3 regions of the Metabacillus sp. KJ11-3 genome follow, and region 1 is predicted to be linked to each of the others. Evidence: a T-box and tRNA genes for the amino acid it is inferred to sense, from the RefSeq annotation. Region 1 holds a T-box; the other regions hold tRNA genes.
What was found. A T-box is a leader RNA that pairs with one kind of tRNA and senses whether it is charged. The one in region 1 lies ahead of pheS (phenylalanine--tRNA ligase subunit alpha), so its partner is inferred to be a tRNA-Phe.
Positions count from the first base shown of each region.

Region 2: it encodes a tRNA-Phe, which carries the amino acid that the T-box ahead of pheS (phenylalanine--tRNA ligase subunit alpha) is inferred to sense. The anticodon was not compared.
Region 3: it encodes a tRNA-Phe, which carries the amino acid that the T-box ahead of pheS (phenylalanine--tRNA ligase subunit alpha) is inferred to sense. The anticodon was not compared.

Region 1 covers NZ_CM147865.1:875,928-885,982, reverse strand. The annotation lists gene AC0L8O_RS04565 (CvpA family protein) at 1-230, opposite strand, end outside; gene zapA (cell division protein ZapA) at 240-512, opposite strand; gene rnhC (ribonuclease HIII) at 630-1,562, shown strand; gene pheT (phenylalanine--tRNA ligase subunit beta) at 1,739-4,153, opposite strand; gene pheS (phenylalanine--tRNA ligase subunit alpha) at 4,172-5,206, opposite strand; T-box leader at 5,274-5,514, opposite strand; gene AC0L8O_RS04540 (TrmH family RNA methyltransferase) at 5,571-6,323, opposite strand; gene sspI (small acid-soluble spore protein SspI) at 6,482-6,700, shown strand; gene AC0L8O_RS04530 (M42 family metallopeptidase) at 6,731-7,816, opposite strand; gene AC0L8O_RS04525 (dUTP diphosphatase) at 7,893-8,381, opposite strand; gene AC0L8O_RS04520 (sigma-w pathway protein ysdB) at 8,585-8,977, shown strand; gene AC0L8O_RS04515 (nucleoside hydrolase) at 9,014-9,910, opposite strand; gene AC0L8O_RS04510 (TVP38/TMEM64 family protein) at 9,937-10,055, opposite strand, start outside.
Region 2 covers NZ_CM147865.1:682,163-692,217, forward strand. The annotation lists rRNA gene rrf (5S ribosomal RNA) at 1-56, shown strand, start outside; tRNA gene AC0L8O_RS03485 (tRNA-Val) at 141-216, shown strand; tRNA gene AC0L8O_RS03490 (tRNA-Thr) at 226-301, shown strand; tRNA gene AC0L8O_RS03495 (tRNA-Lys) at 468-543, shown strand; tRNA gene AC0L8O_RS03500 (tRNA-Leu) at 556-641, shown strand; tRNA gene AC0L8O_RS03505 (tRNA-Gly) at 652-726, shown strand; tRNA gene AC0L8O_RS03510 (tRNA-Leu) at 733-821, shown strand; tRNA gene AC0L8O_RS03515 (tRNA-Arg) at 831-907, shown strand; tRNA gene AC0L8O_RS03520 (tRNA-Pro) at 980-1,056, shown strand; tRNA gene AC0L8O_RS03525 (tRNA-Ala) at 1,073-1,148, shown strand; tRNA gene AC0L8O_RS03530 (tRNA-Met) at 1,174-1,250, shown strand; tRNA gene AC0L8O_RS03535 (tRNA-Ile) at 1,277-1,353, shown strand; tRNA gene AC0L8O_RS03540 (tRNA-Ser) at 1,364-1,456, shown strand; tRNA gene AC0L8O_RS03545 (tRNA-Met) at 1,506-1,582, shown strand; tRNA gene AC0L8O_RS03550 (tRNA-Asp) at 1,607-1,683, shown strand; tRNA gene AC0L8O_RS03555 (tRNA-Phe) at 1,864-1,939, shown strand; tRNA gene AC0L8O_RS03560 (tRNA-His) at 1,965-2,040, shown strand; tRNA gene AC0L8O_RS03565 (tRNA-Gly) at 2,047-2,120, shown strand; tRNA gene AC0L8O_RS03570 (tRNA-Ile) at 2,129-2,205, shown strand; tRNA gene AC0L8O_RS03575 (tRNA-Asn) at 2,216-2,290, shown strand; tRNA gene AC0L8O_RS03580 (tRNA-Ser) at 2,298-2,388, shown strand; tRNA gene AC0L8O_RS03585 (tRNA-Glu) at 2,406-2,477, shown strand; gene glgB (1,4-alpha-glucan branching enzyme) at 3,387-5,309, shown strand; gene AC0L8O_RS03595 (glucose-1-phosphate adenylyltransferase) at 5,266-6,432, shown strand; gene AC0L8O_RS03600 (GlgC family sugar phosphate nucleotidyltransferase) at 6,558-7,586, shown strand; gene glgA (glycogen synthase GlgA) at 7,583-9,028, shown strand; gene AC0L8O_RS03610 (glycogen/starch/alpha-glucan phosphorylase) at 9,018-10,055, shown strand, end outside.
Region 3 covers NZ_CM147865.1:2,949,711-2,959,765, forward strand. The annotation lists gene AC0L8O_RS14935 (ArsR/SmtB family transcription factor) at 1-216, shown strand, start outside; gene AC0L8O_RS14940 (hypothetical protein) at 521-736, shown strand; gene sda (sporulation histidine kinase inhibitor Sda) at 985-1,152, shown strand; gene AC0L8O_RS14950 (antibiotic biosynthesis monooxygenase family protein) at 1,254-1,583, opposite strand; gene AC0L8O_RS14955 (ABC transporter ATP-binding protein) at 1,600-3,291, opposite strand; gene AC0L8O_RS14960 (hypothetical protein) at 3,288-3,419, opposite strand; gene AC0L8O_RS14965 (ABC transporter ATP-binding protein) at 3,412-5,148, opposite strand; gene AC0L8O_RS14970 (PadR family transcriptional regulator) at 5,148-5,891, opposite strand; tRNA gene AC0L8O_RS14975 (tRNA-Arg) at 6,061-6,134, opposite strand; tRNA gene AC0L8O_RS14980 (tRNA-Asn) at 6,167-6,241, opposite strand; tRNA gene AC0L8O_RS14985 (tRNA-Ile) at 6,251-6,327, opposite strand; tRNA gene AC0L8O_RS14990 (tRNA-Gly) at 6,352-6,425, opposite strand; tRNA gene AC0L8O_RS14995 (tRNA-Cys) at 6,439-6,512, opposite strand; tRNA gene AC0L8O_RS15000 (tRNA-Gln) at 6,519-6,593, opposite strand; tRNA gene AC0L8O_RS15005 (tRNA-His) at 6,806-6,881, opposite strand; tRNA gene AC0L8O_RS15010 (tRNA-Trp) at 6,893-6,966, opposite strand; tRNA gene AC0L8O_RS15015 (tRNA-Tyr) at 6,980-7,063, opposite strand; tRNA gene AC0L8O_RS15020 (tRNA-Phe) at 7,074-7,146, opposite strand; tRNA gene AC0L8O_RS15025 (tRNA-Asp) at 7,532-7,608, opposite strand; tRNA gene AC0L8O_RS15030 (tRNA-Met) at 7,638-7,714, opposite strand; tRNA gene AC0L8O_RS15035 (tRNA-Ser) at 7,743-7,835, opposite strand; tRNA gene AC0L8O_RS15040 (tRNA-Met) at 7,854-7,930, opposite strand; tRNA gene AC0L8O_RS15045 (tRNA-Ala) at 8,086-8,161, opposite strand; tRNA gene AC0L8O_RS15050 (tRNA-Pro) at 8,170-8,246, opposite strand; tRNA gene AC0L8O_RS15055 (tRNA-Arg) at 8,252-8,328, opposite strand; tRNA gene AC0L8O_RS15060 (tRNA-Leu) at 8,338-8,426, opposite strand; tRNA gene AC0L8O_RS15065 (tRNA-Gly) at 8,433-8,507, opposite strand; tRNA gene AC0L8O_RS15070 (tRNA-Leu) at 8,518-8,603, opposite strand; tRNA gene AC0L8O_RS15075 (tRNA-Val) at 8,625-8,700, opposite strand; tRNA gene AC0L8O_RS15080 (tRNA-Glu) at 8,768-8,842, opposite strand; rRNA gene rrf (5S ribosomal RNA) at 8,872-8,987, opposite strand; gene AC0L8O_RS15090 (DUF1292 domain-containing protein) at 9,322-9,576, shown strand; gene AC0L8O_RS15095 (hypothetical protein) at 9,666-9,974, shown strand; gene AC0L8O_RS15100 (erythromycin esterase family protein) at 9,982-10,055, shown strand, end outside.

The DNA of each region.
Region 1 (10,055 bases):
GCTCCCTCAAGGTCATCGCCACTGAGTAATGTTAATATTGTTGGACCTTCTCCTGATACCGGGTAAGGAACCCACAGCTTTAATTTTGGTGCAAGATCATCAAAATATTGGTATGCTACAATATAAGAAATGATAAATCCGGCTAAGTGAATAAACTGTAGAATAAATCCACGTTTTAAGCCGACCAATATTCCGAATAATAGAATAATAAACAAAACAAAATCTAGCATATTTCAGCTTCAATCCTTTTCAAATAATTGTTTCTCGAGTTTTTCATACTCTTCTTTTAGCTTTAAATAGTCATGGACAACGTTAACAGCTGTTAACACTGCCAATTTATTTATATCAAGAGACGGATTTTTACTATTAATCTCTCTCATTTTATCATCAACCATTGCAGCAACAGCTCGAATATGGCTTGTGCTTTCAGAACCAATAATTGAAAATTGTTGACCATATATGTCTACTGTTGTTTTAGACTTAGAACGTTTTGACAACGATAAATCCTCCATTTCCTGCAAATCCTAATTTATATCATAACATGAAGCTTTATCATATGGGAAGAAGGACAATTTTTTGAACATATGCAACAAGTTATAGTTAGTTTTTATTTAGAAAGGGTGTAATAATTGGCGAATTCCGTTATAAAAGTAGGGCAAGAACAAATCACCAAAATGGAGAGTTATTATAACAAAAACAAAATAGAAAAGACCCCACCTGGAGCGGTTTTTTCCGCGAAAGTAAATGGATGTACGATTACCGCATACAAATCCGGAAAAGTACTTTTTCAGGGAAATTCTGCTGAAGCTGTGGCTGCGCAATGGGGCACAGTTGCTCAAACAACTAGGAAACAGCCTTCCATTGCAAAAGCACCTAGTGGATATCAACCACCGGCAAATATATCAAACTTGTCTATTATTGGTTCTGATGAGGTGGGCACAGGAGATTTTTTCGGCCCAATTACAGTTGTTGCAGCATATGTTAAGAACGATCAAATTGAACTATTAAAAGAATTAGGTGTCAAAGACTCGAAGAACCTTAAAGACCCTCAAATTTGTGAAATTGCAAAAGATCTGATTCAAACAATTCCTTATAGTTTGCTTGTCTTACATAATGAAAAATATAATGATCTACAACAGCAAGGAATGTCACAAGGAAAAATGAAGGCTATTCTACATAATCAGGCTATTAATCATTTACTTATGAAGATTGATCCGGAAAAGCCTGATGGTGTTCTAATCGATCAATTTGCTGTGCCTGGTGTTTATTTCAACCATCTTCAAGGAAAAAAAGTGTATAAAGAAAATATCTACTTTTCAACAAAAGCTGAAGGTGTTCATCTTGCGGTTGCGGCTGCTTCCATAATTGCTCGTTATTCATTTATTCAAGAATTTTACAAATTGTCCCAAAAAGCGGGTGTGGTGATTCCAAAAGGTGCAGGATCACAAGTAGATATTGCTGCTGCAAAGATCCTTCAAAAAAAAGGTAGTGAGTTTTTAGCTTCTATAACAAAGAAGCATTTTGCCAATACAGAAAAAGCCTTAAAAATTGCTAAGAAATAGTTAGTAGATCGATTTATTTTCGATTCTGACAATTTATTAACGATTTCTAACTGTTATCAACGATTCTTAGAATTTATTTTCGATTTTCAGATTTTATTTACTATTAGACAAAGTTCAACATAATTCGACACACACCAAAAAAAACGAATCACACAAAGTGATTCGTTTTTTATCCATTATCCTCTTAAAGTTGCCCCAATCTTCGCTTCAACAGCATCCAATACTTTCTGATGTGTTTTTGTAACATCTTCATCAGTTAACGTACGTTCCGGATCAAAGTAGCGTAATGAGAAAGCAACTGATTTTTTCCCATCTTCAAGGCGGTCACCTTCATACAGGTCAAATACAGCTACTTCTTTTAGCATTTTTCCACCTGATTCTGTGATAACTTTTTCAATATCACCTGAGACAACATCCTTATTCACAACTAATGCGATGTCTCTTGTGATGGATGGATAACGTGGTATGCTTTCATAACGTGTTTCTTCTACATTCGTAGTTAATAGATCAACTAATGATAGCTCAAACACATATGTTTCTGTTAAATCCAATTCTTTCTGAACCGATGGGTGAACCTGCCCTACAAAACCAACAAGCTTTTCACCAAGATAAAGCTCAGCTGTACGACCTGGATGCATCCCCTCGCGCTTCGCTTGCTTGTATTCAACTTGAGAGGTTAATCCCAATAAGTCGACAAGACCATCTAAAATACCTTTTGCTACATAGAAATCTACAGGCTTTTTCTCAGCTTGCCAAGAGTGTGAATGCCATAACCCTGTTATAGCGCCTGACAGGCGTTCTTTTTCAAGTGGTTGAACATCTTTGCCTTGTGAAAGGAATACTGAACCAATTTCATATAATGCTACCTGATCAATTTGGCGAGCAAGATTGTAACGTAATGCATCTAATAAATGTGGAAGCAAACTTAATCGTAATACACTGCGCTCCTCACTCATAGGTAGAGCAAGTCTCGTTAGTTCAGACGTTTCCAAAGCAAATTTCGCTGCTTTTTCTTCACTAGAAAGAGAATAAGTAATCGCTTGATAAAGACCTGTTCCTTCTAAGTAGCGGCGAACTTTTCGGCGTTTTTCCTGATACTCTGTTAGCTTTCCTGGAATTGCTTGACCAACAGGTAATGTTGTCGGAATATTATCATATCCGTAAAGTCTTGCAATTTCTTCTACAAGATCTTCTTCAATCGTAATATCACCACGGCGAGTAGGAACTTTCACTGCCAATGTAGAATTATCGAGAACTACCTCAAATTGAAGACGCTCAAGAATGGATTTCATTTCTTCTGCTGAAATATCCATACCAAGAACTCGATTCACTTTTTCAACCGTTGTTCTTACTGTTTTTGGCTCAAAAGAAGCAGTACGAACTTCTACATTTCCTTCCAACACTTCTCCACCGGCATATAGTGAGATTAATTGTGCAGCTCTTTCTGCAGCTGCAGGGACACGATTAGGATCAACTCCCTTTTCATAACGTGCACTTGCTTCACTACGTAAGCCATGATCTTTTGAAGCTGTACGGATACGCCCCCCATTAAATAATGCAGATTCCAATAAAACGGTTTTCGTGTCAGATTGAACCTCTGAGTTTGCTCCACCCATAACACCAGCTAATGCAACAGGTTCAGTTCCATTTGTAATCACTAAATGTTCGGAAGTAAGTGATCGTTCCTGATCATCAAGTGTAACTATTTTTTCGCCATCTTGTGCACGTCGAACAAGTATTTCCTTAGATCCTAACCGATCATAGTCAAATGCATGAAGAGGCTGACCATATTCTAATAAAACGAAGTTTGTAATATCAACCACATTATTATGAGGACGAATTCCCGCTGCCATTAGGCGTGTTTGCATCCATAAAGGTGAAGGTGCAATCGTTACGTTTTTAATGACCTTCGCAATGTATAATGGATTATCTTCCGGTGCATCTACTTTTACATCAACTAAATCTGATGCTTTTTCTGAAGAATTTTCATATGAGATTTCCGGATACTTCACTTTGCGACCTAATATTGCAGCTACTTCATGAGCAACACCAAGCATACTTAATGCGTCAGCACGGTTTGGAGTTAATCCAAGCTCAAGTACAGCATCATCTAGATTCAACTGTTCCAGTGCATCTGCCCCTACTTCTACATCATTTGGGAATACGAAGATCCCTTCTGAATATTCTTTAGCCACTAGCTTGGACTCAATACCAAGCTCCTGAAGGGAACAAATCATTCCGTTAGAGACTTCACCACGAAGTTTTGCCTTTTTAATTTTAAAGTTACCAGGTAAAACTGCACCTACTGTAGCAACTGCGACTTTCTGACCTTTATCAACGTTTTTGGCACCGCAAATGATTTGTGTAAGCTCACCATTCCCCAAATCAACTTGACATTTATTTAATTTGTCTGCATCCGGATGTTGCTCTTTTTCAACGACGTGACCAATGACAACGCCCTTTATGCCATCGTTTAAAACGTCAACACCTTCTACTTCAATTCCGCTACGTGTAATTTTTTCAGCTAACTCATCAGGTGTGATTCCTGACAGGTCAACATATTCTGCTAACCATTTATATGAAACAAACATATTGTTATATCCTCCTTTTTACGCTCGTTTGAATTGTTTTAAGAATCGTACATCATCTGTATAGAAATGACGGATATCATCAATACCGTATTTTAGCATTGCGATACGCTCAGGACCCATCCCAAAAGCAAATCCGCTGTATTTCTTTGAATCAAATCCTGCCATTTCAAGGACATTTGGATGAACCATTCCAGCTCCTAGAATTTCAATCCAGCCTGTACCTTTACACACATTACATCCTTTTCCACCACATGAGAAGCAGGATACATCAACCTCTACTGAAGGCTCTGTAAATGGGAAAAAGCTAGGACGAAGGCGAATTTCACGTTCTTCACCGAACATCTTTTTAGCAAATACTTCAAGTGTACCTTTTAAATCACTCATGCTGATATTTTCATCAACAACAAGTCCTTCAATCTGTGTGAATTGATGTGAGTGTGTCGCGTCATCGTTATCACGTCGATATACCTTACCAGGACAAATAACTTTAACAGGCCCTTTTCCTTCATGTTTTTCCATTGTTCTAGCCTGAACAGGTGAAGTGTGTGTACGTAAAAGCAGTTCTTCTGTAATATAGAAGGAATCCTGCATATCTCGTGCCGGATGACCTTTCGGAAGATTTAATGCTTCAAAGTTATAATAATCTGATTCCACTTCAGGGCCTTCTGCAATTTGATAGCCCATTCCAAGGAATAAATCTTCAATTTCTTCAACAACAGCCGTAATCGGATGATGATTCCCAACTTTTACTGGACGACCAGGTAATGTTACATCGATCGTTTCTGTTGCCAGCTTTTGTTCAACAGCCAGTTGTTCTAAATGCTCCTGCTTGCTTGAAATAGATGTTGCAATTGCTTCTCTTACTTCATTTGCAAGTGCCCCCATAACAGGGCGTTCTTCAGCCGATAGCTTTCCCATTCCTCTCAACACTTCTGTAATCGGCCCTTTTTTCCCTAAATAAGCGACACGAATATCATTTAATGCCTTTAAATCCTGCGCTTGTTCCACTTTTTCAAGCGCCTCTTGTTGAAGCTGTTTTAATTGCTCCTGCATTTGTTTTTCCTCCTTTATTTAAAAACCTCATTAGCGGTTTTTTTGCAAAATAAAAAACCCGCCCCATAAAAGGGACGAGTTGAATTCGCGTTACCACCCTTGTTAGCTATACTTTGATTTTGCCCTAAGTATAGCTCACTTCATTTCCATAACGGTAAAAACCGGAACACCTTTACGTCTATTTAACGGTCCAAGTGTCAACTCGAGAGGTGAATTCATTTACTTTTATCCAAAAAATGCTCTCAGTCTCGGCATTTTCTCCCTGAATGAACGAACTGTAAATTACTAGTCTCTGTCATCGTTTTGTTTCATATATGTAATGTCTATCTTATTATAATCAAAACAATATGTTCCCGCAACCTGCCTATTTTCGCAAATGATAAAGAAGAATGCCTGCGGCAATTGCAACATTTAACGATTCTGCTCCACCATAAATAGGAATGTACAGATTTTTAGTTGTTTGATCTAATAAATCTTTTTTTACACCACTACCTTCGTTTCCAAGGAGGAGACAAAACTGGTCAGCTTCTGGAACTTCTTTATAACTTACTCCATTTTGCAAAGATGTGCCGTAGACAGGGATGTTGTTGTTCTTATAAACATTCAGCCACTCATCTAGACTGCCTTTTATGATTGGTAAATGAAATAATGAACCTTGACTGGAACGAATTACTTTAGAGTTAAAATGATCAACTGTTCCTTCACCTAAAATCACTCCGTCTATTCCAGCTGCATCTGCTGTACGAATAATCGTTCCCAAGTTACCAGGATCTTGAACACTATCTACTAATAACACTTTTGTCCACTTTTCAGGTGTGTAAGTTATCTGAAACTCACAAATGGCTGCCACTCCTTGTGGAGCCTCTGTATCACTAATTGCTTTCATCACATCTTTCGTAACAAAAGTAATATTAATATTATCGACATCCCAGGTATGTGGCAAACTTATTTCTTCTGAAATAATAAGTATTTTGATCATTTCTTTATTTTTTAAAGCCTCTTCAACTAAGTGAAAGCCTTCAATTATAAATGTACCGGTATTTTCACGCTCTTTTTTTGTATGTAGCTTCTTCCATTGTTTCACTTTTGGGTTTTTAACTGATTCAATCCGCTCCACTTTCATACTCCCTTTTTGAACTATTCCAATTTCTCTTTCCAATCATACATAATTCTTACGTAATTAACAAATTCTATCTTTAAAAGCTGTTATCTAGTCATCATCTTCTAAAAACTAGATTTTTAGCTATGACTACTTTTAAAAGGAGTGTAATGCAAGTGAATTTAAACCTTCGTCATGCGGTTATCTCAAATGTTTCAGGAAATAATCAAGATCAGCTACAAGACACCATTGTGGATGCTATTCAAAGTGGTGAGGAAAAAATGCTGCCAGGTTTAGGAGTCCTCTTTGAGGTCATTTGGCAGAATGCAAATGAAGGTGATAAAAAAGAAATGTTAACAACACTGGAGCAAGGTCTTAATAAAAATGTACAGTAAAAAAATGCTGGGGAATTCCCCCAGCATTTTTTAATCAAAAGTAATTTTATTTACTGTTTCACGGTCTAATCGTTTAATTACTTCAGCTATAAGCTTAACAGCATTTTCATAATCATCACGGTGTAACATTGCTGCATGTGAATGAATATATCGAGTAGCGATTGTAATCGATAATGCCGGAACGCCATTTGCAGATATATGAATAGCACCTGAATCTGTACCGCCTCCAGCAATTGCATCAAATTGATACGGTATGTTCAGTTCATCCGCTGTATCTGTTACTAAATCCCTTAAGCCTTTATGCGATACCATGGAAGCATCATATAGAATAATTTGTGGACCTTCTCCCATTTTACTAGAAGCTTCCTTATCAGAGATACCAGGGGTATCACCAGCAATACCAACATCTACACCAAAAGCGATATCAGGCTGAATCATATTGGCAGATGTACGGGCACCTCGTAAACCAACTTCTTCTTGTACAGTTCCTACACCATAAACCACATTCGGATGATCTGTATCTTTTAATGTTTTAAGAACATCAATCGCGATTGCACAGCCAATTCGGTTGTCCCAAGCTTTTGCAAGAAGCATTTTTTCATTTTTCATAACAGTGAATTCAAAATAAGGAACAACTTGATCACCAGGCATTACACCGAATTCCATAGCTTCTTCACGGCTTGATGCCCCGATGTCAATAAACATATCTTTAATCTCCACAGGCTTTTTACGCGCTTCAGGAGGTAAAATATGTGGAGGCTTAGAACCGATTACTCCAGTAACCTCACCTTTTCTTGTCACAATCGTTACGCGCTGTGCCAACATAACTTGTGACCACCAGCCACCAACGGTTTGGAATCGAAGAAAACCTTTATCATCGATTTGTGTCACCATAAATCCAACTTCATCTAAGTGACCAGCTATCATTACTTTGGGACCGTTTTCTTGTCCTACCTTTTTAGCAATTAAGCTTCCTAAGTTATCTGTCACAACTTCATCAGAAAATGGAGATATGTATTTTTTCATAACATCGCGTACTTCACGTTCGTTACCTGGGATTCCGTTTGCATCTGTTAAGTCTTTTAGCATTGTTAATGTTTCATCTAACTTCGTCATTTATGTAGGCCTCCTTCAATTAACAATCAAGTATATTATACAATAAAGGATCTATAGAAAGAAAATAACGCCCTCCTTAGTATCCTTGTTGTTGTCGTTTGTGATTCACTTCATTTTTTAATATGTATGCTTTTTCCATTTGAATTGAAGTAAAACCTAATAATTTCCCGAGTAATAAATATTCCTCAAACATGTTTTTGTAGGTAGACAAAGATGAATTGTGTTTAAATGCTGATACGGTTTCATAGACAATTAAAAATTGCTCAGTTAATGTTGCGCTTGATTCTCGGTCTTCGAAGTGCATCGAAATATCTATGTTTAATTCTAATCCTAAGGACAAAATAAAGTGGATACCATCTACATATTCTTCCAATATGATATCAGTATGCGCAGGCGGCTTTAGACTCCAAAATTTAAAGCACCTGGTTTCATTTGCCAACTCACCAATTTCAACTAATAAAGCAAGTATTTTTCGATCAACAAGATTCTCTTTCTCAAGATTATGTTGCGTTTGTATTTTTTCATCTAATTCCTGCTGCATGTTAAATAGTACGGTAAAATTCATAAAGTATTCCTCCAACAATTGTTCACTCTAAGAAAAGCGCAATTTGCTAAGCATTCGGCTAGGCTAGACACCAAGACTTAGTACAAAATTCTATACTTTCTTAACGTATAAAAAAATTATATCAAATTTTTTAAAAAACTTGGAACCTTTTCCGTCTCTCAATCGTATATAAGAAAAATTGCCCTCAGGAGGGGTTTATGATGATTGTCATTTTATTACGTTTGTTGTTAATCGTCTTGATTGTCTTTCTTCTTTATACAGGAATTAAGTTTTTATTTAATCCAAAACGAAAGCTCGAATTAGCACATGAACAAAAGCAGTTTTATTTTCTTGATGAAAAAGATAATGTAAGGAAAAACTTTTTACTTACGTACAAAGGCGCCTTATTTGAAGGAGAGAAATATTTAGGTACAACAACAAACTCTTTTGAGGTAGTCTCGATCTTTATTTGGTCAAAATCAACCAATGAATTGCAGGGACTGACATTGGAGGATTTCGAACATATTCAAGAACAAGTGAAGTTACGTTATCCTCATAGTAAGGTAGATTGGAAAAGTCCGATTAAGGAATTGATTTTTAAAAAAAGTCAGAATTAAAAGAAGAGCTTGAGATCCTCCATCTCAAGCTCTTCTTCACATAGAATGAAGGACAACTCGATAATAGTGATCGAAGAATTTCTCTCGATCAACACGTATGGCAATATTTCGATTCCCGTCAATTTTTTGTTGAAACTCCATCATCCCGAGTTGTTCCTCTTTTTCAACCTCAACTTCGATAGATCCTTGTTGATAGTCACAAATCTGGGGATCAAATAAACAAGCTGCGGCAAGAGGATCATGAAACGTCATATCATTTGACTGCAGCCAGGGTGAGCCAAAGTCTTCCACAGCTTTCATGAGCGGAGTAGAAAATAATTCTTCTTTTTCATTCTTTTTAAGAACTAATTGGGTGGTAACATTAAGCCCAAAGGTAGTATGAACAGGAACATCTGTATGATAAACAACCGCTGCTGCTTGTGGATCTACCCAAGAGTTCCAATTTGATATTGGCATTTCCATGGTTTCCTCCAATTCTTTTGAAAAAACACCACTCATGATATGGATTTCTTTTAGGAGCTCCGGTATCTCTGGATCCGCCAAAAACAATAAAGCAATGTTTGTTAAATGCCCTACGGCTAATAGCGAAATTTCATTGGGATTTTCACGAATCGTTTGCCTCATAAAATCAACAGCTTTGTTTTTCATAAATGATTTTTCATGATACCAGTTTGCCAGGTGTTTTGCTCCATCAGGTTTTGGATAAAGGGGGCTTGGCATTAGTGTATAGTCAACACCTGCTGCAATCGGAATGTCCTTCCCAGCTGCTTTACATATGGCATCTGCTATCATTGCCCTTTTTTCAACTTCCCCGCCTATTGTCGTGATCCCCACCAGTTCACATAGAGGCTGATTTAATAAATAAGCCAAGCAAAGGGCATCATCAATGTCGCCACCAATATCTGTATCAAGAAGAACCTTCTTTTTTACCATCAAATCATCCACTTTCTACGTTCTTATCATGCTTTTTCCCTTATAAAAAAGTCATTCCACTTAATCAACACTTGTTTTTCTCTAAAATAGTAGATAAGGATAAACAAGCCGATCACAATCCCAACTAAAACGACAGGAGGTAATG
Region 2 (10,055 bases), 190 kb from region 1:
TTCAGCGCCGATGGTAGTTGGGGGTTTCCCCCTGTGAGAGTAGGACATTGCCAGGTTGCAATAGAATGTTATACAAAACGAAGGCATGCTAAATTCGCGACGTCCTGTTGCAACGCATGCACTTGCACATCCAGTGCTTCGGAGGATTAGCTCAGCTGGGAGAGCACCTGCCTTACAAGCAGGGGGTCGGCGGTTCGATCCCGTCATCCTCCACCATAATACTAAGCCGGTGTAGCTCAACTGGTAGAGCAACTGACTTGTAATCAGTAGGTTGGGGGTTCAAGTCCTCTCGCCGGCACCACTCATTATTATTCATTAATTAGTCATTAGCTCAGTTGGTAGAGCACGACCGAGTAAGCTTTGTAGCATTACATCAGCACACAAATCGAGCTACATCTTGAATAAACGACCTGAGATTTGGGTGTCAAAAACAAGAAGAAACATACTTTTACATCTCATTATAAGATGAGCCATTAGCTCAGTTGGTAGAGCATCTGACTTTTAATCAGAGGGTCGAAGGTTCGAGTCCTTCATGGCTCACCATTATCACACCATGCGGGTGTGGCGGAATTGGCAGACGCGCTAGACTTAGGATCTAGTGTCCTTGTGACGTGGGGGTTCAAGTCCCTTCACCCGCACCATTAATATCAAGCGGAAGTAGTTCAGTGGTAGAACACCACCTTGCCAAGGTGGGGGTCGCGGGTTCGAATCCCGTCTTCCGCTCCAGTAAGTGCCGGGGTGGCGGAACTGGCAGACGCACAGGACTTAAAATCCTGCGGTAGGTGACTACCGTACCGGTTCGATTCCGGTCCTCGGCACCATGAATTTTAGCGCCCGTAGCTCAATTGGATAGAGCGTTTGACTACGGATCAAAAGGTTAGGGGTTCGACTCCTCTCGGGCGCGCCATTGAAAATTATCTAGCAGGAAGTCAGACGTGAGATTGAGATATTGACCTCACATATCCCTTATCCAATAAAACGGGAAGTAGCTCAGCTTGGTAGAGCACTTGGTTTGGGACCAAGGGGTCGCAGGTTCGAATCCTGTCTTCCCGACCATTTAGATATAAAACATGGGGCCTTAGCTCAGCTGGGAGAGCGCCTGCTTTGCACGCAGGAGGTCAGCGGTTCGATCCCGCTAGGCTCCACCAATCTAAAACGATGACTATTAACTATGGCGGTGTAGCTCAGCTGGCTAGAGCGTACGGTTCATACCCGTGAGGTCGTGGGTTCGATTCCCTCCGCCGCTACCATTCTTAAAATTCTTGATAAACCAGATGGACCTTTAGCTCAGCTGGTTAGAGCAGACGGCTCATAACCGTCCGGTCGTAGGTTCGAGTCCTACAAGGTCCACCATTTTCTATACGGAGGAATACCCAAGTCCGGCTGAAGGGATCGGTCTTGAAAACCGACAGGGGTGTCAAAGCCCGCAGGGGTTCGAATCCCCTTTCCTCCTCCATTTTGCTTTTGAATAAAAAGCAGTGGCTAATTTTATACCTCCATATTATCGCGGGGTGGAGCAGTCTGGTAGCTCGTCGGGCTCATAACCCGAAGGTCGCAGGTTCAAATCCTGTCCCCGCAACCAATTTAATTGAAAGATTTAAATAATGGTCCGGTAGTTCAGTTGGTTAGAATGCCTGCCTGTCACGCAGGAGGTCGCGGGTTCGAGTCCCGTCCGGACCGCCATTGATATTTATTAAGAAGCAAATTATTATTGTAACCTAATTATCGTGTAAGAGGGTTTCGATAAGCGAGAAGGTCGAGGAAACGACTGAGCGAGCACCGGAGCGTATGAGAATACGTGAGGATGTGAGTGAGGGAGATGACGAAGAGATTCGAAGCTTAGCGGAAGCCGAAAACTATATTGGCTCGGTAGCTCAGTTGGTAGAGCAATGGACTGAAAATCCATGTGTCGGCGGTTCGATTCCGTCCCGAGCCACCACTTAATAAATTATAATAAAATAATGGCGGTTGTGGCGAAGTGGTTAACGCATCGGATTGTGGTTCCGACATTCGTGGGTTCGATTCCCATCAGCCGCCCCATATATTGCGGGTGTAGTTTAGTGGTAAAACCTCAGCCTTCCAAGCTGATGATGAGGGTTCGATTCCCTTCACCCGCTCCAATATAAATGGGCCTATAGCTCAGCTGGTTAGAGCGCACGCCTGATAAGCGTGAGGTCGATGGTTCGAGTCCATTTAGGCCCACCATTTATACTATTCCGCAGTAGCTCAGTGGTAGAGCTATCGGCTGTTAACCGATCGGTCGCAGGTTCGAGTCCTGCCTGCGGAGCCATATATATGGGGAAGTACTCAAGTGGCTGAAGAGGCGCCCCTGCTAAGGGTGTAGGTCGTGTAAGCGGCGCGAGGGTTCAAATCCCTCCTTCTCCGCCAGTTTTATCATTTTCTTAGGCCCGTTGGTCAAGCGGTTAAGACACCGCCCTTTCACGGCGGTAACACGGGTTCGAATCCCGTACGGGTCATATCAAAAAACACTGTTTATTAACAGTGTTTTTTTGTTTGATGTAAATTATTAAATAAGAAGTTTAAAGTTTTATATAAGCTTATTGTGATAACAACAAATTGAAAGACAGACCTCGGGTCTTATGAAAGACAAATACTCTTGAATTCCCCTCGGTCATGTCCTTCATAGGAGTTATGAAAGACAATTCTCTTAAATCATCCTCAGTTATGTCCTTCGTAGCCAATATGAAAGACAATTCTCTTAAATCACACCTCAGCAATGTTCTTCATAGCTGTTAAAAAAATTAAAAAGGCAAAGCTCCTAACCTATATCACCATCGCAGTCTCACTGCCTCTAAGAAAGGTAAATCATTATCATCACCCCGGCATAGCTACATCCACACGATGAATAACTTATCCCCCTAAATTACTATTCTATAAATTCATATATAATCTTTCATAGAAAAACTATAGGTAAAACCTCTAATATTGCTTTACTAAAATATTTTACTTTTCATTCAATTATTCTTTACCTTAACAGAAAATCCTTCATAAATTCAGAAAAACACCATTATTTCACCTGAAAAAAATTCAACAAATTCCAACAAAAAGTCGAAAAAACTATTTTATTTATATAATAATATGACATGTGTGTTTAGGTGGTTTTTCCTAATTAAAGCGGTTTCGTAAGGAATTTGGATATTATATCTAATGATTAAATTTTTTCCTATCACAGGGATACCAGCTATTTTCCTCGTGCATCCTATTAACATATAAAATTTCTCTTAAATTTTAAAAGAATAATAATAAAAAAATTATCATGAGTCCTTGTTGGTTTATGTCGGAAAAAAGAACGTTTTCATTAAAGGGATTCATTTGTAAGTATTGAATCTTTAGCATAGATAATAATAAGAGAAAGGGTGACTTAAGTGACCGTCACATCTCTAACAGACTACGATATTCATTTATTTCATGAGGGACAGTCTTTTGAAAGTTTTCGAGTTTTTGGAGCACATCTTACAGAGCAAAATGGTAAGAAAGGTACTTCTTTTTGTGTCTGGGCTCCACATGCAAAACAAGTTAGTGTAGTCGGTAATTTTAACAACTGGGATAGGAATAATCATCAAATGAAAAAGATGAGTGAGGAGGGTATATGGAACTTATTTATTGAAGGAATTGAAGAAGGTGAGATTTATAAATATGAAATTATTACTTCTAGTGACGAAACTTTATTAAAGGCTGATCCATATGCCTTTCAATCTGAAGTAAGACCAAACACTGCATCAGTTATAGCTGATTTAACAGGATTTAATTGGACTGATCAAAAATGGAAGAGAAGGAAACGGCAAAGGCAACCGTATGATCGGCCTTTAGCCATATACGAAGTTCATTTAGGTTCTTGGAAGTTAAATGATGAAAAAGAGTTATACAGTTATCAGGAATTATCTGAAATGCTTATACCATACGTATTGGAACATGGTTTTACACACATTGAACTTCTACCAATCATTGAGCATCCTTATGATCGGTCTTGGGGGTATCAGGGAACAGGTTATTTTTCTGCAACAAGTCGTTTTGGAAAACCAAAGGATCTTATGCATTTTATTAATGCATGTCATGAAGAAAATATAGGTGTCATTATTGATTGGGTTCCAGGACATTTTTGTAAAGATGCTCACGGACTATATATGTTTGATGGGCAACCAACATATGAATATGAAAATGAACATGATCGTGAAAACTACATATGGGGAACTGCAAATTTTGATCTAGGAAAAACTGAGGTACAAAGCTTCCTAATCTCAAATGCATTGTTTTGGATTGAGTACTTCCATGTTGACGGTTTTAGAGTTGATGCTGTTGCAAATATGTTGTATTGGCCAAATTCTAATGAATTAGTGGAAAATCCTTATGCCATTTCTTTTTTAAAGAAATTAAATGAAGCAGTTTTTATTAAAGATCCGGATATTTTAATGATTGCTGAGGATTCAACTGATTGGCCAATGGTAACCGCTCCTACCTCGTCTGGTGGTCTTGGCTTTAACTACAAATGGAATATGGGTTGGATGAATGACATTTTATCTTATATGGAGGCCTCTCCAGAGAGTAGAAATGAACTCCACCATAAAGTAACATTCTCCCTTATTTATGCTTTTTCTGAAAACTTCATTTTACCTTTTTCCCATGATGAAGTTGTCCATGGAAAAAAATCTTTATTGAATAAAATGCCGGGTGATTATTGGCAGAAGTTTGCCCAATTAAGGCTCCTATATGGATTTATGTTTACACATCCAGGTAAAAAACTATTATTTATGGGAGGTGAGTTTGGTCAGTATGATGAGTGGAAAGACTTAGAGCAACTAGATTGGGTACTAGAAGATTATGAAATGCACAATAAAATGAGAGTCTATTTTAAGCAACTTCTTTCTATCTATTCAAAACAAAAGCCGCTCTTTGAATTAGATCATTCAGATGAAGGATTCGAGTGGATTGATGTGAATAACCGGGAACAAAGTATTTTTTCTTTTATTCGGAAAAGTAGAAAAGAAAATGAACTACTTGTCGTGGTATTGAATTTTAAGCCGGTTGTTTATCATGACTACAAAGTCGGAGTCCCAGTAGATACAGAGTATGTAGAGATCTTAAATAGTGATGAAATGCAGTTTGGAGGGTCTGGCCAAACGAATCCAAAAAATATAAAAGCGGTAGAAGAAGAATTTCATGGAAGACCTTATCATATTTCCATGACAATTCCACCATATGGAGCAGTTATTCTACGTGCAGTCAAAAAAAGAGGGGAGAATAAACATGGGAAAAAAACAGTGCGTCGCAATGTTACTAGCAGGGGGTAAGGGGAGCCGATTGAGCTCATTAACAAAAAATCTGGCAAAGCCGGCTGTTCCATTCGGAGGAAAATATAGAATTATCGATTTTACACTAAGTAATTGTACAAATTCTAGCATTGATACTGTTGGGGTCTTAACACAGTATCAACCCCTCGTTTTGAATTCATATATAGGGATTGGCAGTGTATGGGACTTAGACAGAAAGAATGGTGGAGTAACAGTTCTGCCCCCTTATTCTGAGTCCTCAGAAATGAAATGGTATAAAGGTACTGCCAGTGCAATCTATCAAAATATAAACTATATCAAACAATATGATCCTGAATATGTATTAATTTTGTCAGGGGATCACATTTATAAAATGGATTATTCAAAAATGCTAGACTATCATATTGAAAAAAATGCTGATGCGTCAATTTCCGTTATAGAGGTTCCCTGGGAAGAGGCGAGTCGTTTTGGCATTATGAATACAAATGAGAAGATGCAAGTAGTTGAATTTGATGAAAAACCAGCTAACCCAAAAAGTAATTTAGCTTCTATGGGTATCTATATTTTTAAATGGTCTATTTTAAAAGAATACTTAGAGATGGACGAACGAAATCAATATTCAAGTCATGATTTTGGAAAAGATATTATTCCGCTGTTGCTAGATGAAAAGCGCAATGTCATTGCCTATCCTTTTAAAGGGTATTGGAAGGATGTAGGCACTGTTAAAAGTTTATGGGAAGCTAATATGGATTTACTAAATGATGATTCAGAGTTAAATATATTTGACCGCGATTGGAAAATATACACAGTTAATTCAAACCATCCACCACAGTTTATTTCAGAAGATGCAGTTGTAACAGATTCGTTTGTAAACGATGGATGTGTCATTATGGGGAATGTTAATCATTCAATCTTATTCCAGGGTGTTACTGTTGGTAAAAATACAGTGGTAAAGAATTCTGTTCTCATGCCGGATTGTGTTATCGGTGAAAATGTTTTTATTGAAAACGCAATTGTACCAAGCGGCATTGAAATACCAAATGGAACGGTTATTTGCCCTGATACGAACTCAGATGAAATTCTACTAGTAACAGAAGATATTATAGAAGAAATTAAAGCGATGGTAGAGGACAAAGTAAACTAAGAGATTATGACAAAATAGTTTGGAATAGGGAGCTTTTTAATTATTAAGTATCTTGTCTTTATCTATTTATTAATACCCTGCATGATGGATAAGCAAACCTATTTCTACAAAGGGGAGTTTTTGATATGAGCAACAAATTATTGGGAATTATTGATGCTACAGCACATAAACCGGAAATTGAAGACTTAACCAACCATCGTTCATTAGCAGCAGTACCTTTTGCAAGCAGATATCGGTTAATTGATTTTGTTCTCTCAAATATGGTGAATTCTGAGATTGAGAGTGTTGCAATCTTTCCGAAATATTCTTACCGTTCATTGATGGATCATCTAGGGTCTGGTAAACAGTGGGATCTTAATCGAAAGAAAGATGGATTATTTTTCTTTCCATCACCACATCTGCACAACGAGTATGATGAATTCGGATCATTTCGTCAATTCTCAGATCATATTGATTTCTTTTTAAGAAGCACACAGGAATATGCGGTCATAACAAACAGCTATACGGTTTGTAACATTGACTTCCAACAGGTATTAAAGCGACATCTCAATAATGGATGTGACATTACCGAGGTTCGTAAAGATGGAAAGCCTTTGCAAATGTATATTATGTCAACAAGACTTCTTATTGATCTTATTCATGATAAAGAAAAAACAGGGTGTAAAACACTAGCTGAAGTAATTGAAGAAAACCATCATCATTGGACAATATGTGATTATGAATTCCAGGGATATGCAGCGGTTATTGACTCTATGGAAAATTACTATAAACATAGTATGGATATGCTAAACCCAACAATTTGGAATGAAATTTTCACCAAGAACCGTCCAATTTTAACGAAAGCAAAAGATGAGCCGCCAACTAAATATGGTAAAGGTGCAATGGTTAAGAATTCATTAATTGCCAATGGTTGCAGAATAGAAGGACATGTCGAAAACAGTATTATTTTTAGAGGTGTCCATATTGGAAAAGATACAGTTGTGAAGAATAGTGTGATTATGCAGAAGACACAGATTGGGAATCATTGTTTCTTAGAAAATATCATTACAGATAAAGACGTAAAGATTCTAGATTATTCAAATATAACAGGTACGACCAGTGCCCCGACTATTTTAAGAAAAAGAACCATTCAAGGAGCGATGATGAACTCGTGAACCTATTATTTGCTGTATCAGAATGTGTACCGTTTGTAAAATCAGGAGGATTAGCTGATGTTGCAGGTGCATTGCCAAAGGAATTAGTAAAGCTAGGAAATGATGTAAGAGTTATTTTACCTAAATATAGCTTAATATCAGAAACATATCGAGATGCCATGACAAAAGTAGAGGAATTAAAGGTTCCAGTTGGTTGGAGACAGCAATATTGTGGAATTGAAACCTTGGAATATGAAGGAATTACGTATTATTTTTTAGATCATGAATATTATTTTTATCGTGATTCATTATATGGACACTATGATGATGCTGAACGTTTTTCATTTTTTTGTCGAGGTGTCTTAGAAGCACTGAAGGTGATTGACTTCAAGCCGGATATCATCCATTCACACGACTGGCACACGGGCATGATTAGTTATTTGTTAAAAGTAGATTATCTTGAGCAGGATTTGTATAGAGATATCAAAACCATATTTACGATCCATAATCTTCAATTTCAAGGTATATTTCCATATAGTGTACTTGGTGAACTCTTGAATTTGGGAGATGAGCATTTTTATGATTTAGAGTTTCACGGAAATATTAGTTTTATGAAAGGTGCAATTCATTCAGCAGATTTCATTACGACTGTTAGTCCAACATATAAAGATGAAATACAAACAGCTTATTACGGAGAAAATTTGGATGGATTATTGCGATCTCATCATGAAAAATTATTGGGAATTGTAAATGGAATAGATGATAAACTATACAACCCTGAGACTGATCAAAATATTACAGTGGCATATAGTGTAGACACTTTAACTAAAAAAATGAAAAATAAATTAGCGCTTCAAAAGAGATTGGGATTGCCAGAAAATGAATCAGCACCAATTATTTCAATGGTGACAAGATTAACGAAGCAAAAGGGCCTTGATTTAGTCAAACGAGTACTTGACGAAGTGCTAAGTCAGGATGTTCAAGTTATCGTGCTTGGAACCGGTGATAAGGCTTTTGAGGATTATTTCAGACATATGGAATGGATATACCCCTCTAAGTTTAAGGCATACATAGGTTTTGATGAAGTGCTTGCACATCAAATATATGCAGGCTCGGACCTTTTTCTCATGCCGTCAAAATTTGAGCCGTGTGGGTTAGGACAATTAATCGCCTTAAGGTATGGAACAATTCCAATCGTTAGAGAAACTGGTGGCTTAAATGATACTGTGACCTCATATCGGGAAGATAGTGGCGAAGGAAATGGGTTTACATTTAGGAATTTTAATGCACATGATATGCTCTTCACCATTAATAGAGCTATTGTATTCTACCAACAAGAGGAAGTATGGAAACGTATTGTCAAGACAGCCATGACACAGGATTATAGTTGGGGAAGATCTGCATTAAAGTATGACCGGCTCTATGCTGGTTTAATGACTAGGAGTGAAAGTCATGTTCTCTAGTAAAGACAGCTTTAAAGACAATTTTCTAAAAAGGCTTGAAAGCATGTGCGGCAAAGGTTTTGAAGAAGCCACAAAACGTGATCAATACCATACATTAGGGAATATGGTGAGAGAATACATTAGTTCAAAGTGGATTGAAACAAATGAATTGTATCGATCAGAAAACAAAAAACAAGTGTATTACTTATCAATTGAATTTTTATTGGGACGTTTGTTAGGTCAAAATCTTTTAAACCTAGGAATAAAAGAAATAGTAGAAGAAGGATTAAATGATCTAAACATTTGCTTAAAGGAAATTGAAGAATGTGAATCAGATCCAGCACTTGGAAATGGTGGCTTGGGAAGGCTTGCAGCATGTTTCCTGGATTCTCTCGCAACATTAAATCTTCCTGGTCATGGATATGGAATCCGATATAAGCATGGTCTATTCGATCAAAAAATTGTTGATGGTTATCAGGTTGAGCTGCCAGAACAATGGTTAAGACATGGGAATGTATGGGAAGTGAGAAAACCTGATGAAGCAGTTGAAATATCCTTCTGGGGAAGTATTGAGACAGCTGTTGATGATGGGACACTTTCTTTTAGGCATGTTGCAGATCAAAAAGTTTTAGCAGTTCCGTATGATATGCCTGTTGTAGGGTATAGAGTCGACACAGTGAATACATTAAGACTTTGGAATGCTGAACCGGCTTCTTTCGGACCAAATCAGGATGTCTTATCATACAAGCGTGAAACAGAGGCGATTACCGACTTTTTATATCCGGATGATACTCATGATGAAGGAAAGATACTTCGTTTAAAACAACAGTATTTTCTTGTTTCTTCAAGTCTTCAAAGTATCGTTAAATCTTATAAAAAAGAAAACTCAAATATAAGAGACCTTCATCAGTATGTAGCCATTCATATTAATGATACTCATCCTGCTATGGCGGTCCCTGAGTTAATGAGAATTCTTATGGACCAAGAAGATTTATCATGGGAAGATGCCTGGCATATCACAACAAACACAGTATCATATACGAATCAT
Region 3 (10,055 bases), 2.1 Mb from region 1:
CGAATTACTTCAAACGGAACATATATGGATGGTAATAAAATCTCAGATGTGACGATTCATGATGTGGGAATTCGTGATAAACAATGGACATTCAAAATCGCAGTAGAAAAAGATGCAGAGCATGTCGGAGGAGTTACCCTTTTCGGTTCAGGCTTTGGAAACTATAACCAAGATATTATCTTTAGACTTTATTATTCAAAGGAACAAAAGGCATAAAATGTTTCCCACCTTTCAAAAATAAGTGAAGGGTGGGATTTTAAACGCGAAAAAATTGGCCTATCGCCAAGTCCAAACGGTGGAAAACTTCGTTTTTCTTATACTACTTGAAGTAAAATTAAGTTTTCTGTAAGGTAATATACTTTTAAACACCTCAAATATCCTCACTATATCTATTAAAATGACTTTTTGATCATACCTTGGAAAATATTACCCTTAGCAAATTTCGACTATAACAAGTAAAATGATAGCTATTACATATCTTAGATATTCTACTATTTACATAATAAGAAAGGGGTTTACTATGGAACAATTCTTTGCCCAAGTTGAAGTGTGGCGTCAAAATAATACACTTCTTCATATCATTTTTACGAAAAGAAAAGTTGGACGAAAAACCTTCTCCGGCCGAATTATCCACTTATCACAAGATCAGTCACAACTTTTATTTTATAATGTCGATTCTAAATCTGTTTTTTCTCTTGAAGTTAATGAAATCGATGATATTAACGCTTTCTCTTAACCGTTAACTGCTTTTATCCACAGTAAAAATACCATTCAACTTTATTCTCTTACCATCATTAATAAAATACAAATCAACTCTTTCACCTTAACTCCACTAATTATTTTCCTTATTTTTTTACTAGTTTTCACTAGTTTTTTACTTTTTTTGTCTAATTATAGGAATGATCGTCGAAAGCCTTATCTTTTTCATAAATTTTGGTTAAAATAATCCTTATGTTATATACTTTACAAGGAGTTATTTGAATTATGCCCTATCAAACTACCCTAAAATTAATTTCTAATTTAACACTTTATAAAGCCTATATAGATGCGCTTAAATTAAATGTATCAGAGGACTTTATGCAAATATTACTTGAAGAAATGAAATCACGCTCTATGCCATTGCCTATTACTTTCCAAGATAAATCGCTTTAAATTCTTTACTTTTCCAGAAGTACAAAAAGCACAAATCTATCATTATAAGATTAGTGCTTTTTGTTATTTATCAAGAATCAAAACTAAACCCATGTATTATATTATTCGTTTGAAGAATCATAAAGCTTATAGGCTCTGAGTGTTTTTTTCATTTTTACTTGTTCAAGTTGCTGATTTTCTTTTCTTTTTTTATTCATTTCCTTATGTTCGTTTACATGATCCTCTCTTGAAATCCATGCTTTGAAGTCTGCTTGAGATTCCCACTTGGAGACATAGACAAATTCTACAGTCTCTGTGTTTTCCCTTTTCCAGCATTCAAATGAAATCAGACCTTTTGCTTCAGCCAATTTTTCTTTGTCACTCTCTCTTTTCATTACTAATCTTTCTTCATACGCTTTTTCAATTTCAAACGTGGCTGTATTTACAAACATTTCCTTCATCCTTTCATTAAATGGTCATTTGTTTTGAATATAGCTCATAGTAAAAACCGCGCTGATTCAATAATTCATGATGGTTCCCACTTTCTATAATCTCACCATCTTGTATAACTATAATTTGATTAGCTAGCTCAATTGTTTTTAAACGATGAGCAATTACAAAGCTGGTTTTACCTTTTATTAAGTTGCGAATTCCTCTTTGAATATCAATTTCGGTTTTTGTATCTATATTAGATGTTGCTTCATCTAAAATTAACAAATCAGGATTTGCTAATATGGCTCTAGCAATAGATAGAAGCTGTTTTTGACCTTGACTTATATTTTGACCACCAGAAGTAATGGTTGTTTGATATCCGTTAGGTAAATGCTTAATAAATCCATGTGCTGAAGCTGTTTTTGCTGCTTCAATCACTTCTTCATCTGTTGCATCAAGGCGGCCGTAGCGGATATTTTCCAAAATTGTTCCTGAAAATAAATAAGGATCTTGAAGGACAATACCAATTCTTTTCCGAAAATCTCTTACTTTATAGTCCTTTATATTTCTTCCGTCCAGTAAAAGTTCTCCTGATCGGACATCATAAAACCTCATTAGCAAGTTTATAATCGTTGTTTTACCCGAACCAGTTGGACCAATTAAAGCAATCATTTCCCCTGGTACTGCTGAAAAATGAATATTTTTTAAAATAGGCTTGTTTTGTTCATATTGAAAATCAACATGTTTAAATTGTACCTCACCCTTTAGTGAACTAACTTGAACTGCTTCTCTTTTGTCTACTATGTCAGGGACCTCATCCATTGTTTCAAAAACCCGCTCTGCTCCGGCTAATGCTGCTTGTATTGAATTGAGCAATGTTGATAACTGATTAATCGGCCTTGTAAACTGCCTGGAATACGTAACAAAGGACGCGATAATCCCAATTGTTGTATGCCCCTTAAGTGCCATTAAAGCACCGACAGCAATCACGATTGCAAGCCCTAAATTACTTAAAAAGTTATTAAACGGACCGAGTGTTCCTGAAAACATATCGGCTTTAATTGCGGATTGTCGCAAACGTTCATTTACCTCTTGGAATTGTCCGAAAGTATCTTCTTCCTTACCAAATAAAGCGGTAACCTCTCCACCACTTATCGTTTCTTCGACAAAGCCATTTAACCCACCAACATCTTTCTGTCTTTGCGAAAAGTTTTTCCGACTAATACTTACAATTTTCTTCGTAACATAAAGCATAAACGGAATGATCAAAAAAGACACGATCGCCAATACCCAATTCAAGGCAAACATAGCGATGGTAACACCGGTTATTGTTAGTAGTGAGGATACAAACTGAATTACACTTTGACTAAGTGCTTGATTTAATTGCTCAAGGTCATTTGTAAATCGACTCATTAGCTCACCATGTTTATGCTGGTCAAAAAAACGTAATGAAAGAGTTTGTAACTTTGCAAATAAATCCTCGCGTAATCCTTTAATCGTATTTAATGAAATATCGACCATTATATAGCCTTGAAGCCAGGTAAGAATGGATGTGCCGACATAAATCCCAACAAGCATCCAAATCATGCGAATTGTACCCGTTACATCTTTAGGAAGGATGTAATGGTCAATAATCACTCCAATAAAATATGGACCTAGGAGACTTAAGATTGAAGATAAAATAACAAGAATAACTGACGAGATTAACCTCATTTTTTGTTTTTTCATATACAACCAAATTCTTCGCAAAGTTCTTTTAGGGTCCTTTGTTTTTTCAACAGGTTCTGACACCCTTCCCCCGGACCTGCTCCTCTTGTTGTTTGCTGCATTCTTGCCACACTATTAGTATTACTCAACCATTACACCTCCAGTCTGTACTTGAGTTTGATAGATTTCCTGATAAACAGTACACGACTCCAGTAATTCATCATGTGTTCCTACTCCCACTATGGATCCTTCATCCATAACAAGAATTTTATCTGCATCAAGAATGGAAGAAATCTTTGATGAAACCATAAAGATTGTTGTCTTTGGGTATGAGGATTTTAATGCATCAAGAATGATTGCTTCTGACCGGGCATCAATCGCAGATGTGGCATCATCCAAAATAAGGATAGACGGCTTTCGCACAAATGCTCTTGCAAGTGATAATCGTTGCTTTTGTCCTCCAGATAAATTAGTAGCTTCTTGAGTTAAAGGATGTTCATAACGGGCATCAAACTTCTCAATAAACTCTTCTGCACATGCATTTTTACTAGCCAATTGCATCTCGGTTTCTGATGCATCCTTTTTACCATAAATAAGGTTGGATTTAATGCTTCCCGAAAATAAAAATGGTTTTTGTGTAACATAGCCGATAGATCCACGAAGATGCTTTAAACTTATGTTTTTACTATTCTGTCCATCTATTAAAATCTCTCCGTGATCCACATCATATAATCTTGGAAACAATTTAACTAATGTTGTTTTCCCACTACCTGTTGCTCCAATAATTCCAATTTTTTCGCCGTGACTAACAGAAAATGAGATAGAATTTAGTACATTTTCACCTTTTTTACTATATGAGAACGATACATTCCGAAATTCTACATCTCCTTTAATTGGCATTTCATCAAATGAATTTTCAGCTCGGTCCGTATTAATTTCCAAAACTTCTTGAATTCGAACTGCTGAAGGTAATGCCCTCATAAGCTGCATCAGAACCATACTACTTGAGGTGAGCGCCATTAAAATGATGTTTAGATAATTAATAAACGCCAAAATTACTCCCACTTGTATAGTGCTTCCCCCTATCGGAAAAACTCCAAAAAGAAGAGCAACAGCCATTCCAACATTTATCACAAAAAGTAAAACCGGCATAAGAATTGTAATAATTTGTTCAGCAATTTTTGTTTTATTTGTTAGCGAAACATTCACTTTATGAAATAAATTTATTTCATATTCATTTCGTACAAATGCTTTTACAACCCTAATTCCCGCAATACTTTCCTGAAGCTTTGAATTTAGCTGATCTAACGCTTCTTGAACACGTTTGAACCAAACACCTGCTTTCCTGGAAAGAAGGATAATGAAAAAGACAAGAATTGGAATAAGCATAACTAAAATAGGAAACAGCTCTCTTGCTTGAAAAAAAACAATCATGACACTTCCAATAAATAGCAGAGGACCTCTTACAAATACACGAAGTGTCATCATAACCGCTTGTTGAATTGAATTAATATCACTCGTTACATTTGTAATTAATTTACCAGTACCAATTTTGTCGCGATTCTCACTGGATAAATGTTCGATCTTATAAAATAAATCTCGTCGTATATCGGTAGCAATATTGATGGCAGATTTAGTGCTAAATATTGTACAACCTATTCCACCAATCAAGCCAATAATCGCTGCAATGATCATAAATGTTCCCATTTGAATAACGTACGTTGTATCATCCTCGGCAATTCCGTAATCTATGATTTTTTGTAAAAGAAGAGGCTGTAACAAGTCCATTGTTACTTCTAAAGCCATCAATAAAGGAGCGAGAATAACAAATAGCTTGTATGGCTTCGCATAAGGTAAAAGTTTTTTAATAGAACTCATCACATCTCACCTTTACTATTTCTTTTTTTATCAGACCAATTAATAAGCTCACCCCTGCAACTTTTTAGAATAGAGAGAATATCCTTTGCGAGCTCCGGTTCGGATAGTACACTTTTCATGGCATAATGAAATTCTAGTTGAAGCTTACCCATTTCTTCCCGAACAAGTGAAGCTTCTTCAGACTGCTTCCATCGCAACCGCATCGCCCACTCCTCCCAAAAGATCTCATCTTCTTCATTTATTAAATCGTTTATAAATTCTAACCCTTCCACATTTAATGCATATATTTTTTTATCTCCATCTAATTTAACTTCTATTAGTTTCTTTTCAACCAAATCCTGTAATGCAGGGTAAATGGTTCCTGCACTGGGAGAATAATAGCCGCCACTTCTTTCCTCCAACTGCTTCATTACCTGATAACCATGTCTCGGTTCTTCTTTTAGTAGCTGCAAAATTGCAAGCTGAATAATACCTCTACGTTTTGTAAATTTAGATTTCATTTTTTCTCTTAAATGTGGCTGTTTATCAAAAAATTTCAGGGCGGTTTTTAACCCTTTATGTGTTAAAGATAGAACTTCCTGTTCATCTTTTTGAACAAAGCCTTTTTCTATTGCTTCATAAAGACAACTACTAGGATCGGTTAACTCATTTCTAAGAGATAGAAATAGTTCTCCTTGCTTTATAGGTTTTCTGCTTATAAAAGTAAGCAATGTCAACATTTCCTGGCTAATATTACCTAACATACTTACCCTCCATCCATTTCGATTATTACGATAAATTTTAATCGATATAGTTTCGAAACACAACAAAAAAAGAATGAAACCTACTGAATTATTTAATGAGGGAGACGGATTATTTCTGCTAAAAACACAAAAAAGGTTAGTTTCAAAATTGAAACTAACCTTTTACTGACGCGCCTTAGAGGATTCGAACCTCTGACCGACGGCTTAGAAGGCCGTTGCTCTATCCTGCTGAGCTAAAGGCGCATATTTTGTTATCCTCTGCTTTTCCATAAAAATGGCTCCGCAGGCAGGATTCGAACCTGCGACCGATCGGTTAACAGCCGATAGCTCTACCACTGAGCTACTGCGGAACAATATCATGGTGGGCCTAAATGGACTCGAACCATCGACCTCACGCTTATCAGGCGTGCGCTCTAACCAGCTGAGCTATAGGCCCATTTTTTAGCGAAATATGTATGTATGGAGCGGGTGAAGGGAATCGAACCCTCATCATCAGCTTGGAAGGCTGAGGTTTTACCACTAAACTACACCCGCATATTAAATGTTTTGGAGGCACCACCCGGATTTGAACCGGGGATAGAGGTTTTGCAGACCTCGGCCTTACCACTTGGCTATGATGCCTCAAAATGGCTGGGCTAGCTGGATTCGAACCAACGCATGTCGCAGTCAAAGTGCGATGCCTTACCGCTTGGCTATAGCCCATTGAATAACCCTCAAGAATATACTTCCTCGATTAAGCTACGTGAATCCTCATCGCGAAATATCGTCGACATCTAGGTACACTCTATGTCTTGATATAAACTATTCTCTCTATATAAAACGTTCCACTCAAAACCTATCTCGTGTCACAAACCAGCAAGAGAATATCTGGAATTATTTCTAACAGGAGTTAAGAATTTATTATATACATATATTGGGGCGGCTGATGGGAATCGAACCCACGAATGTCGGAACCACAATCCGATGCGTTAACCACTTCGCCACAACCGCCATGGTTTTCTTGGCAGGGGCAGTAGGAATCGAACCCACACCAAAGGTTTTGGAGACCTCTATTCTACCGTTAAACTATGCCCCTATTTTAACATAAATGGTGGAGGGGGGCAGATTCGAACTGCCGAACCCTAAGGAGCGGATTTACAGTCCGCCGCGTTTAGCCACTTCGCTACCCCTCCACATAAAAGGTGGCTCGGGACGGAATCGAACCGCCGACACATGGATTTTCAGTCCATTGCTCTACCAACTGAGCTACCGAGCCATAATTAATGTGTATTTGAAAAAAGATGCAATTTTACTTTTCAAGTACCTATTTTAAGATCTAATACTTTTAAGGTATAAGTGCTATGATAATTTGTGGATCGTCCTCATCTCAGGATGATCGTTCAAGAAGCAGCTCGATGAGTACGCTGATATAAATTCAGGGTAGCTTATTCGGGCGTGCTCTACCAACTGAGCTACCGAGCCAATATAGTTTTCGGCTTCCACTAAGCTTCGAATCTCTTCATCAGCTCCATCGCTCACATCCTCACGTATTTTCATACGCTCCGGTGTTCGTTCAGTCGCTTCCTCGACCTTCTCGCTTATCGAAACCCTCTTACACATTACTTAGATCACAATAATAATTTGTTTCTTTAAAAAGTTAATGGCGGTCCGGACGGGACTCGAACCCGCGACCTCCTGCGTGACAGGCAGGCATTCTAACCAACTGAACTACCGGACCATTATTGATGTTATTTTTTAAAATGAAATTGGTTGCGGGGACAGGATTTGAACCTGCGACCTTCGGGTTATGAGCCCGACGAGCTACCAGACTGCTCCACCCCGCGATAACAAAAAATGAAATAAAAAAACATATGGAGGAGGAAAGGGGATTCGAACCCCTGCGGGCTTTGACACCCCTGTCGGTTTTCAAGACCGATCCCTTCAGCCGGACTTGGGTATTCCTCCAATATTCATATGTGAAAATGGTAGCGGCGGAGGGAATCGAACCCACGACCTCACGGGTATGAACCGTACGCTCTAGCCAGCTGAGCTACACCGCCATAGTTTTTAAAAACGCTCCCTGTTTAAAATGGTGCTCGTCATGTCTCTTACAGACACATTCCTCGCAAGCCTACAAAGAGGATTATTCAAGATGTTTACGGCCCGCTCTAGCCAGCTGAGCTACACCGCCATATTCAGTCAAGAAATTTTAAATTGGTGGAGCCTAGCGGGATCGAACCGCTGACCTCCTGCGTGCAAAGCAGGCGCTCTCCCAGCTGAGCTAAGGCCCCAATTTAAATGGTCGGGAAGACAGGATTCGAACCTGCGACCCCTTGGTCCCAAACCAAGTGCTCTACCAAGCTGAGCTACTTCCCGTACTATGGCGCGCCCGAGAGGAGTCGAACCCCTAACCTTTTGATCCGTAGTCAAACGCTCTATCCAATTGAGCTACGGGCGCTAAATTTCATGGTGCCGAGGACCGGAATCGAACCGGTACGGTAGTCACCTACCGCAGGATTTTAAGTCCTGTGCGTCTGCCAGTTCCGCCACCCCGGCACTTACTGGAGCGGAAGACGGGATTCGAACCCGCGACCCCCACCTTGGCAAGGTGGTGTTCTACCACTGAACTACTTCCGCTTAACTTTAATGGTGCGGGTGAAGGGACTTGAACCCCCACGTCACAAGGACACTAGATCCTAAGTCTAGCGCGTCTGCCAATTCCGCCACACCCGCATGGTGTGTATTACTAATTAATGGTGGAGGATGACGGGATCGAACCGCCGACCCCCTGCTTGTAAGGCAGGTGCTCTCCCAGCTGAGCTAATCCTCCGAAACACAGGATGTGCAAGTGCATGTGTTGCGACATGACGTCGCGCATTTAGTATACCTACATTAAATGGTGACCCATACGGGATTCGAACCCGTGTTACCGCCGTGAAAGGGCGGTGTCTTAACCGCTTGACCAATGGGCCAACTATGTTATTAAAACCAAATTTGGTCTGCCTGGCAACGTCCTACTCTCACAGGGGGAAACCCCCAACTACCATCGGCGCTGAAGAGCTTAACTTCCGTGTTCGGCATGGAAACGGGTGTGACCTCTTCGCCATCATTACCAGACAATTTAGGACAACTTTTATTATAGTAAGTTTTTCTAAAAAAGCAAGAACTTTTTTATTTCATTTCAACCACTACAATTTTCTAGTTGAATGACACAGGATTTATAATGTATCACATCTTAAAATATAGTGTCAATCCCTTTTTTTCACCAATTTATCAAGTTACCTTCTCTTGAAGACAAAAAATATAATAACATCCTTTTCAAAAAAATAAAAGACCTATTTTAACTTTTTTTAAAAAAGCTTTTTAGAGATAGAAACAAAAGCTCTCTCTTTGGACATAAACTCCTTAATAAAGGCAACACTAACAATGACAATGATAGGGAGTGATTCACATGAGAGAACGCGATGTAATTACAGTTCTTGATGAATATAAACAAGAAAAACAGCTTTCAGTAGAAGCTTTAATTGTTATAAATTCTGAAACATTCGCCCTATTAACACCGAAAGAGGATATCTCCGTCATCTTCGTTATGCAAGTTAAGGATGAGAGAGACGGTCAATATCTATTCGGGATTGATGACCCTGCAATGACAAGTATGGTTTTAGATGCTTATGAAATAGCTGTCGATGCAAATCCTGCTGATTAAGTTCCGGAGGTGCCCGTTTGTCAAATAAAAAAATTTTAGAAGGTATAAACGAAAATCTTAAACACAAAATTGGCCTTGAAATTAAAGGAATGACTTTCACCAAAAATTTCCGATCCCCAACTGCTGAAGAGTGGTATATTTTTTTACCCTCATATAATGATCCAGTAACAGGTGGTGCACCTGGAAAAGCAATTATTCATTACAACTTGTATGACACGAAGCACATTTTTATTAATACAACAATTATTTTTGATGATCCTGAATTACATAATAGCAAGAATCATCAGCTTGTTTATTTCATTGCAGATGAAATTGTCAACCGACTTGTAGGATATGCTGACACCTTATTATCAGTACATTCAGGTGATAACTCCTACAATGCAGAATACAAACAATAATTGAGGGATGAACATGAGTGTAAGCCTAATTCAATCTATTAAAGAAGAATCACGTCCTTTCCATAAGCAGGAAGGTGTTGA